Regions from separate parts of the Streptomyces sp. G7(2002) genome, predicted to be linked through region 2. Evidence: riboswitches for the same ligand, from Rfam matches in the RefSeq annotation. Region 2 holds a riboswitch; each other region holds the start of a gene.

What was found. A riboswitch is a leader RNA that binds a small molecule or an ion and turns the genes downstream of it on or off. The one in region 2 is predicted to bind glycine.
Region 1: linked by a shared signal. The riboswitch ahead of gcvP (aminomethyl-transferring glycine dehydrogenase) and the one ahead of NUT86_RS02805 (hypothetical protein) in region 2 are both predicted to bind glycine.
Region 3: linked by a shared signal. The riboswitch ahead of gcvT (glycine cleavage system aminomethyltransferase GcvT) and the one ahead of NUT86_RS02805 (hypothetical protein) in region 2 are both predicted to bind glycine.

Annotation. Positions count from the first base shown of each region.
Region 1 is NZ_CP102609.1:1,628,570-1,631,836, reverse strand. Features, by position in the region: gene NUT86_RS06215 (DNA polymerase IV) at 1-810, shown strand, start outside; gene NUT86_RS06210 (PRC-barrel domain-containing protein) at 720-1,103, opposite strand; glycine riboswitch at 1,218-1,314, shown strand; gene gcvP (aminomethyl-transferring glycine dehydrogenase) at 1,503-3,267, shown strand, end outside.
Region 2 is NZ_CP102609.1:636,959-640,225, reverse strand. Features, by position in the region: gene NUT86_RS02815 (DUF4185 domain-containing protein) at 1-186, opposite strand, end outside; gene NUT86_RS02810 (hypothetical protein) at 350-559, shown strand; glycine riboswitch at 1,092-1,186, shown strand; glycine riboswitch at 1,187-1,278, shown strand; partial or broken gene NUT86_RS02805 (hypothetical protein) at 1,446-1,937, shown strand; gene NUT86_RS02800 (L-serine ammonia-lyase) at 2,072-3,267, shown strand, end outside.
Region 3 is NZ_CP102609.1:6,678,198-6,681,464, forward strand. Features, by position in the region: gene glyA (serine hydroxymethyltransferase) at 1-158, opposite strand, end outside; gene gcvH (glycine cleavage system protein GcvH) at 288-665, opposite strand; gene gcvT (glycine cleavage system aminomethyltransferase GcvT) at 766-1,893, opposite strand; glycine riboswitch at 1,927-2,044, opposite strand; glycine riboswitch at 2,045-2,140, opposite strand; gene NUT86_RS28550 (AAA family ATPase) at 2,360-3,085, shown strand; gene NUT86_RS28555 (enhanced serine sensitivity protein SseB) at 3,190-3,267, shown strand, end outside.

The DNA.
Region 1 (3,267 bases), 990 kb from region 2:
CTGGGCAGGGCGCACGGCGCCGGGCTGTATGCGATGGCGCTGGGGCAGGACGACCGGCCGGTGGTGGCCGAGCGGGACGCGAAGTCCATCTCGGTCGAGGACACCTTCGAGGTCGATCTGACCGACCGGACGCGGGTGCGGAGCGAGGTGCTGCGGCTGGCGGACCGGTGCGTACAGCGGCTGCGGGCGGCGGGGCGCTCCGGGCGCACGGTGGTCATCAAGGTGCGCAACTACGACTTCTCGACGCTGACCCGTTCCGAGACACTCCGTGGGCCCACCGACGACCCGGCGGTGATACGCGAGGCCGCTGTGCGTCTGCTGGAGACGGTGGACACCACGGGCGGGGTGCGGCTGCTGGGCGTGGGCGTTAGTGGCCTGGCGGACTTCACACAGGAGGATCTGTTCGCCCAGCTGGCGACGGAGCGGGAGGCGGAGGAGGCCGCGGCGGCAGCAGCGGCAGCGGCGGCGGAGGAGGCCGCCGGGAGGACGGAGCCGCACGAGGCCGAGGAGGAGCGGCCGCGGCGCTGGCATCCGGGGCTGGACGTGGTGCACGACGAGTACGGCGCCGGCTGGGTGCAGGGGAGCGGGGTGGGGAGGGTGACCGTGCGCTTCGAAACGCCATGGTCCGCACCGGGGAGGGTGCGGACCTTCGCTGTCGAGGACCCGGCGCTGCGGCCGGGAGAGCCCCTGCCGCTGGTGGGCGGGGCGCCGGCGGGTGGTCAGTCGTCCGAGCCGGCGATCTTGCCGAAGTTCTTGCCGCCGGAGCCGGGGGACACCGGATCGGTCGGGGAAGCAATATCCAGACGGTAGTGGTGATAGAGCTGAAGTTCCTGCTCAGGGGAGAGATGGCGGCCCACGCCGAAGTCCGGCGCGTCTTTGATCAGCTTGCGGTCGTAAGGAATGTGCAGGCCCTCACCGACCATCTTGCTGGGCTCCAGGGGGACGAACGCATCCCGGCTGAAGAGTCCGGTGCGCACGGCCGCCCACTCCGGTTCCCCCGTCGCATCGTCGAGGTAGACCTCGTCGATGGTCCCTATTTTCGCGCCGTTACGGTCGAACGCTTTGCGGCCGATCAGGCTTCGGGGATCGATATCGGTTTGCACGGCCCCTCCAATTGGTCGCAACTGCCCTGTGACAACTACCAAACGGCACATTTCATGCCCTGGCCACTCGAAGGATCCTTCGAGTGGCGCGCTGGTAGGCTGGCGATTGGCCGCAGACCCCGTGCGGGAGAGTCCTTGCCGTTCGCGACCAGGGCGCCGAAGGAGCAAATCCTCCCCGGAATCTCTCAGGCACATGTACCGCATGGACGAGGTCACTCTGGAAAGCAGGGCGGGCCACGGAAGGCACAGCGCCGGGACCCCTCCTCACCGACGGTGAAAGCCGGACCGCCACGCGCGGGCCGGTGAAGCTCTCAGGTTGAGATGACAGAGGGGGAGGCCGTCCGGGCACCCGTGCCGTGGTGCCCCTCGTAGGTCGTACTGACCAGGAGGCCCCCGCAGATGACCACCAATCGCATCTCCTTGACCGAGCTGGAACGCGGCACCCCCTTCGAGCGCCGGCACATCGGTCCCGACCACGCGGCGCAGGCCAAGATGCTTGCGCACATCGGCTTCGGGTCGCTGGACGAGCTCACCGCCGCCGCCGTACCCGATGTGATCAAGAGCGCCGAGGCGCTCGGCCTGCCGCATGCCCGTACCGAGGCCGAGGTGCTCAAGGAGCTGCAGGGCCTGGCGGACCGCAACCAGGTCCTGTCGTCCATGATCGGTCTCGGCTACTACGGCACGTTCACCCCGCCGGTGATCCTGCGCAATGTCATGGAGAACCCGGCCTGGTACACGGCGTACACGCCCTACCAGCCGGAGATCTCGCAGGGCCGCCTGGAGGCGCTGCTGAACTTCCAGACCATGGTCGCCGACCTGACCGGACTGCCCACCTCCGGTGCTTCGCTGCTGGACGAGGGCACCGCCGCCGCCGAGGCGATGGCGCTGTCCCGCCGGGTCGGCAAGGTCAAGCAGGGCGTCTTCCTGGTCGACGCCGACTGTCTGCCGCAGACGATCGCCGTGATCGAGACCCGCGCGGAGCCCACGGGCGTCGAGGTCGTGGTCGCGGACCTGTCCGACGGCATTCCGGCCGAGATCGCCGAGCGCGGTGTCTTCGGTGTGCTGCTGCAGTACCCGGGCGCCTCCGGTGCGGTGCGGGACCCCCGCGCCGTCATCGAGCAGGCCCACGAGCTGGGTGCGATCGTCACCGTCGCCGCCGATCTGCTCGCCCTGACGCTGCTGACCCCGCCCGGTGAGCTCGGTGCGGACATCGCCGTCGGCACCACCCAGCGCTTCGGTGTCCCGATGGGCTTCGGCGGACCGCACGCCGGCTTCATGGCCGTCCGTGACCAGTTCGCCCGCAGCCTCCCCGGCCGTCTGGTGGGCGTCTCCGTCGACGCCGACGGCAACAAGGCCTACCGCCTGGCGCTGCAGACCCGTGAGCAGCACATCCGCCGGGAGAAGGCCACCAGCAACATCTGCACCGCGCAGGTGCTGCTCGCCGTCATGGCCGGGATGTATGCGGTCTACCACGGGCCCGAGGGCCTGCGGACCATCGCCCGGCGCACCCACCGCTACGCCGCGGTCCTCGCCGAGGGCCTGCGGGCCGGCGGGGTGGAGATCGTGCACGGTGCGTACTTCGACACGCTGACCGCGCGGGTGCCCGGCCGGGCCGCCGAGGTCGTCGCCGCCGCCCGTGAGGCCGGGGTCAACCTCTGGCAGGTCGACGCCGACCTGGTCGGCATCGCCTGTGACGAGACCACCGGGCGTGCGGAGCTGGCGGGTGTCTGGGGCGCCTTCGGCGTGAACGGTGACGTCGAGCAGCTGGACGCGGCCGCCGCCGAGGCGCTGCCGCAGGCGCTGCTGCGCCACGACGACTACATGGCCCACCCGGTCTTCCACGAGTACCGTTCCGAGACCGCGATGCTGCGCTACCTGCGCACCCTCGCCGACAAGGACTACGCGCTGGACCGCGGCATGATCCCGCTCGGCTCCTGCACGATGAAGCTGAACGCCACCACCGAGATGGAGCCGGTCACCTGGCCCGCGTTCGGCCAGCTGCACCCGTTCGCGCCGGCCGGCCAGGCCCAGGGCTACCTCACGCTGATCCAGGAGCTGGAGGAGCGGCTGGCCACGGTCACCGGCTACGACAAGGTCTCCATCCAGCCGAACGCCGGATCGCAGGGCGAGCTGGCCGGTCTGCTGGCCGTCCGCGCCTACCACC
Region 2 (3,267 bases):
GCTGAGGTTCTTCACCTTGGTCGCGAGCGTCGGGCTGGACGGGTCGTTGGGCCCACCGGCCATCGCCACCGTGGTACTGGAACCGACGACCCCCGCCCCCATGGCGACGCCGAGGCCGGCCTTGAGGAGTCTACGGCGGGAGTACCCGCCGGTCGTCGCGTCCTTCTCCTGCGGTAAACGTGTCATTCTGTCGATGCCTCTCAGAGTCGGCTCACTTGTACCGGAGACGCCCTCGGCGCCGCTTCCTTCGACGAGGGTCGTACGAGAGAATCTCGTCCTTCTGCGGGGAGTGCGGGTGGTTTTGGCGGACTCCTCACACAACGCCGCGGCGCGTCTTCACACCCTCTTCATGCGCACCCCCGCATCCGCTTCGCGTACACGCGGAGTGCTGTGGCGCTCCTCGGCACAGTTCGCCGGCCCGGACTGGCTGGACCGGGCGCACGTACTGCTGATCTCAACGCTGGGCTTCGGTCTGCTCGTAGCGCTGCCGCTGCTCCTGCGCAGGGAACTGCGCGTTCGCCGCACGAGTGAGGAGGCCGGCGATGCACCGGCGACATGACATCACCACTGCGACCTGGATCGCGTGGGTGGCGGCAGTGTCCCTGCTGGCCACCGGCTGTCTTGAACAGCCTGCCGGAGACAGCGCTCCACCGGTCGCAGGCCCGACGGCCGGACCGGCCGGACCGGCCGGACCGGCCGGACCGGCCTGCGACCGGCACCGCGAAGAAGGGCACGGACGGGGTACAGCGGATCACTGTCACCGTTGAGGAGTGTCCAGCGGCCTTGCGCACGATCGCCACCGAGCGGGCCTCAGAGCTTCACCGCGATGAGCGCGACTCGCACCGTGGGTGAGACGCACCAGCGCCTGCTTTCCTGCAGTCGCCTGCCCGGGCGGTAGGGGAAGGGATCGATCGATACTCACCGTTACGCGGACAGCGGCGTCCGCCGGCGGCGGATAGCGTGCCATTTTCGCAGGTCAGGGCCGCGTCGTGGGAGCACGGCGCCGGGGCGGGCCACGCTGCGGACAGCTCTTGACGGCGGTGTCTCGATCACCGTACGGTGCGGCGAACCACAACTGAAAAGACCACCGACGATTCTGCGCGGGAGAGCCCACACCCCAGTGGTGTGGCGCCGAAGGAGCAAATCCTCCCCGGAAACTCTCAGGCCTCGTTACCGCGCAGTGGAGGTGGACTCTGGAAAGCAGACGCTCATGCGTCTCGCCCACGGTGCAAGCCGCGCTCGTCGCGGTGAAGCTCTCAGGCCAATGACAGAGGGGGAGGCTCACTCGATCGCGTGCCCCGTTCGACGGTGCGCGCCAGGCCCGAGGAGCCTCCATGACGCACCCCGACTCTCCCCCCGACGCCCCGTCCCGCCAGCCGCTCGCCGCTCTGGAACTGGCCGCGCCCTTCTCCGTACGCCACATCGGACCAGACGCCGAAGAGCCGTTCCGCGTCCCGCACGGTGGGGGAGGGCCCGGCGTCGGCCCCATCGCCGTACGCGAGCACCTCGCACCGTATCTGCCCTCACACCCGATGCACCCGGATCCCGCCCAACGCGACGGCGGGGGGCCGGTGTCGGCAGCCCCCTACGGATCCACCTCGATCCTCCCGATCACCTGGGCCTGCATCCGGATGATGGGAGCCGACGGGCTCACCATCGACCGGTTCTGCGACAGCATGATCGCCATCCGCCGGGGGATCGACAAGGTGGGCGACGCGGTATGGCCGAAGGACGACAATCCGCTGGTTAACACGCCCCACACGGCACAGATGCCGGCCCGCGACGGGGAGCGTCCCTACAGCCGGAACACCGCGGCATACCCGATGACGACCACCAGCCGTAACAAGTACTGGCCCCCCGTCCGCCGTGTCGACGGCGCGCACGGCGACCGCAATCTCCTCTGCTCCTGCCCGTCGATCGACGCCCACGAGAGCTGACACCGCCGCACAAGGCCGGCGGTGCGTCGCGCTGCGACACCACCACCCTGCTGCCCCTGCCCGGCTTCACACCACCTGTCTGAGCGGCACCGTCCCGAACTGGCCGGTGCCCCCAGCGACCCACGGAGGATGGCATGGCCATCAGCGTATTCGACCTCTTCTCCATCGGTATCGGACCCTCCAGTTCCCACACGGTCGGCCCGATGCGCGCCGCCCGGATGTTCGTGCTCAGCCTCCAACGCGACGGCCTGCTCCCTCGCACCGCCTGCGTACGTGCCGAACTCTTCGGCTCGCTCGGCGCGACAGGACACGGCCATGGCACGCCGAAGGCCGTACTGCTGGGTCTGGAAGGCCACTCCCCGCGCACGGTGGACGTGGAGAGCGCCGACGAGGAGGTCGCACGTATCCGTGGCACCCAGCGGCTGCGGCTGCTGGGCGCCGAGACAGGCACCGCCCACGAGATCGACTTCGACGAGTCGACCGGACTGATCCTGCACCGCCGCCGCACGCTGCCATACCACGCGAACGGCATGACTCTCTTCGCCTACGACACCACCGGTGCGCCGCTGCTGGAGAAGACGTACTACTCGGTGGGCGGCGGCTTCGTCATCGACGAGGACGCGGTGGGCGAGGACCGCATCAAGCTCGACGACACCGTCCTGAAGTACCCCTTCCGGACAGCGGCGGAACTACTGAGCCTCAGCCGCGAGACGGGCCTGTCGATCCCCTCTCTGATGCTGGAGAACGAGAAGGCCTGGCGCACCGAGGACGAGATCCGCACCGGGCTGCTGGAGATCTGGCAGGTCATGCAGGCGTGTGTGGCGCGGGGGTTGTCCCGTGAGGGAATCCTGCCCGGCGGTCTGAAGGTCCGCCGGCGGGCCGCCAACGCCGCCCGGGCCCTGCGCTCCGAGGGGGATGCGGCCGCCCGGGCGACGGAGTGGACCACGCTCTACGCGATGGCCGTGAACGAGGAGAACGCGGCCGGGGGCCGGGTGGTGACCGCCCCCACCAACGGCGCGGCCGGCATCATCCCCGCCGTCCTGCACTACTACATCAACTTCGTGCCCGGCGCCGACGAGGACGGGGTCGTCCGCTTCCTGCTCGCGGCCGGCGCCATCGGCATGCTCTTCAAGGAGAACGCCTCCATCTCCGGCGCCGAGGTCGGCTGCCAGGGCGAGGTCGGCTCGGCCTGCTCCATGGCCGCCGGCGGCCTCGCCGAGGTCCTCGGCGGCTCCGTCGAACAGGTGGAGAACGCCGCGGAGATCGGCATGGAGCACAACCTGGGCCTGACCTGCGATCCCGTCGGCGGTCTCGTCCAGATCCCCTGCAT
Region 3 (3,267 bases), 6.0 Mb from region 2:
TTGGTGAGGACGGAGCCCTGGGCCTCCATGACGGCGACGGGGGCGAAGTTCTCCGACGCGATCATTTCGAGGGTGGACTGCTGGCGGTGGAGCTCGGCGTCGACGGCGGCGGCGACGTCGGGGTCGAGCTCATGGAGGGAGCTGTTGAGAAGCGACATGAGTCTTCCTGGGGAGTCAGGGGCGCGAGGGGGTCCCCCGGGACGGAATCCGGGGGAGCTTCCCCGCGGGCGGTGGCGGGTCGGAGGTCCCCCGTCCGGGCGAGGCCGGAAGCGGGGGAGAGCCGGGGCTCAGCTCTGGATGAAGGCGGCGTACTCGTCGGCCGAGAGCAGTTCGCCCGGCTCGCCGCTGATCTTCACCTTGAACAGCCAACCACCCTCGAACGGGGCGGAGTTCACCAGCGAGGGGTCATTGACGACATCCTCGTTGATCTCGGTGATCTCACCGTCGACGGGCGAGTAGAGATCGCTGACCGACTTCGTCGACTCCAGCTCGCCGCAGGTCTCGCCCGCCGCGACCGTGGAGCCGACCTCAGGGAGCTGCACGAAGACGACGTCGCCGAGCGCGTTGGCCGCGTGCTCGGTGATGCCGACCGTCGAGGCGCCGTCCTCGGCGCCCGACAGCCACTCGTGCTCCTTGCTGTAGCGCAGCTGCTGGGGGTTGCTCATGGCTCGATTCTCCTGTACGCGAGGGTGTGATCGTGAATGGGGTCTTGCGCAGTGAGACGCGCGGGCGCGCGCCGCCGCCGTGTCTGCCGCGGGGGAACCGCTACTTCTGCCGCTTGTAGAACGGCAGAGCGGTGACCTCGTACGGCTCATGGCTTCCACGGATGTCCACGCAGACACCCTCGGTGCCCGGTGTGGCGTAGGCCGCGTCGACATAGGCGATGGCGATCGGCTTGCCGAGCGTGGGGGACGGGGCCCCGGAGGTGACCTCGCCGATGACCGTGCCGTCGGCCGTGACGACCGGGTATCCGGCACGCGGCACCCGGCGGCCCTGGGCGACCAGACCGACCAGCTTGCGCGGCGGCCGGGTCTCGGCCCGCTCGGCGGCCGCGGTCAGGGCCTCACGGCCCACGAAGTCCCCGTTGTTGGTGGTCTTCTCGAACTTCACGACCCGGCCCAGGCCCGCGTCGAACGGCGTGGTCGCGGTGGTGAGCTCATGCCCGTAGAGCGGCATGCCCGCCTCCAGGCGCAGGGTGTCGCGGCAGGAGAGCCCGCAGGGCACCAGACCGGCGTCCTTGCCCGCCTCGGTCAGGGCCTCCCAGAGGGCGACCGCGTCCGCCGGCCGGACGAACAGCTCGAAGCCGTCCTCACCGGTGTAGCCGGTACGGGCGATCAGCGCCTGCACACCGGCGACCGTGCCGGGCAGCCCGGCGTAGTACTTGAGACCGTCCAGATCGGCGTCCGTCAGCGTCTTGAGGATGGCGGGGGACTCCGGGCCCTGCACCGCGAGCAGTGCGTAGGCGTCCCGGTCGTCGCGGATCGCGGCGTCGAAGCCGCCCGCCCGCGCGGTCAGCGCGTCCAGCACCACCTGGGCGTTGGAGGCGTTGGCGACGACCATGTACTCCTGGTCGGCGAGGCGGTAGACGATCAGGTCGTCGAGGATGCCGCCCTCGGCCTCACAGATCATGGTGTAGCGGGCGCGGCCCGTCTTGACGCCGCCGATGTTGCCGACCAGCGCGTAGTCGAGGAGGTCGGCGGCCTGCGGGCCGGTGACGGTGATCTCGCCCATGTGGGAGAGGTCGAAGAGGCCGGCGCGGGTACGGACGGCGACATGCTCGTCGCGCTCGCTGCTGTAGCGCAGCGGCATGTCCCAGCCGGCGAAGTCGGTCATGGTCGCGCCGAGCGCGCGGTGGGTGGCATCCAGCGCGGTGCGACGGGGGGCATCAGTCATGGTTCTGGGCTCCCAGGCAGGGGTGACAAGACGTTCTCCCCATCTGTCATCGGAACCTGAGAGGTTCACCGGGATCCCGCGAACGGACCCGGTTTGCACCTTGGGTGGAGCCGCCCCGTAGGCCGGGCAGTGGCTCGCTTTTCAGATCTGCCTCGCCCGCGCGGTATAGGGGCCTGAGAGATTCAAGGGAGGACTTGCTCCTTCGGCGCCCCGCCATGGCGGCCGGGGACTCTCCCGCACGGGTTCAAGCGGCCGGTATGCAGTTGGCGGTGCACGGATGAGCTCCGATGTGCACGTGGCGGCCACATCATTGCACGGGATCGCCGGAAAAGGAGCCCCCACCGCCGCCCCGCCCACGACGTGGGCAGATCGGACAATCGCCTTGATGGGCATTACCTTTTCTTGACACTCTGCGGGTAGGGGACGGACTCGAACCGGACCAGAACGGACGGGGAGGGCGATCACGGTGCACAGCGAAGCGGCATTCGGGGCGACTTCAGGGGTCGTGCCCCCGGACGCCGTGCGGTCGGCGCCGTCCGCCGCCATGTCCCGGGCCGGCCGTGCGCCGCGGCCCGTCATCCGGCCGGGGCGCCGCACCGAGGTCGTGGACCTGCGGAGCGACGGCCGGCCGCCGGACGCCGCCGAGCTGCGGTTTCCGGCCGGTGACCTGGTCGTGGTCTCCGGGCTGCCGGGCAGCGGCAAGAGCACCCTCATGCACCGTGTCGTACCGCCCCTGGACGGGCACGGCGCCGCGGTGCACCGCATCGATTCCCAGGACGTCCGCGAGCGCTGGGAGCGCGGCAGACTGCACCGGCTGCCGTACGGCCTCTACCGCCCGCTGGTCCGGGCCGCCCACTATCTGGCCCTGGGCCGTGCGCTGCGCTCCGGCGACAGCGTGGTGGTGCACGACTGCGGGACGCTGGCGTGGGTGCGCCGCTGGATCGCGCGCTCGGCGCTGCGCGGCGGCCGCGGGGCGCATCTGGTGCTGCTCGATGTGGCACCCGAGGTGGCGCTTTCCGGCCAGGAGTCACGGGGCCGCGGGGTGTCGGGGTACGCCTTCGCACGGCACCGCAGGGCGGTGGGCCGGCTGGTCGGCGCCGCGGAGTCGGCCCGGCTGCCGAAGGGCTTCTGCTCGGCCGTCCTCCTCGACCGGCGGGCGGCGAGCGCCCTGGAGACGGTCAGCTTCCACTGAGGGCTGTCCCGTGTGTTGCCGGGCACGCCCCCGCACACCGCACCGCGCGCCTTCTCGTTTAGGGTCTTTGGCCAGATGGCGCGGTTTGGAACGGGTGGGTGCACATGACATTTCCGGAGCAGGGGATACCGCAGCTGGCGTGGCCGGCGAACGAGCTCGAAGAGGTGCTGTCCGCGTCGGTC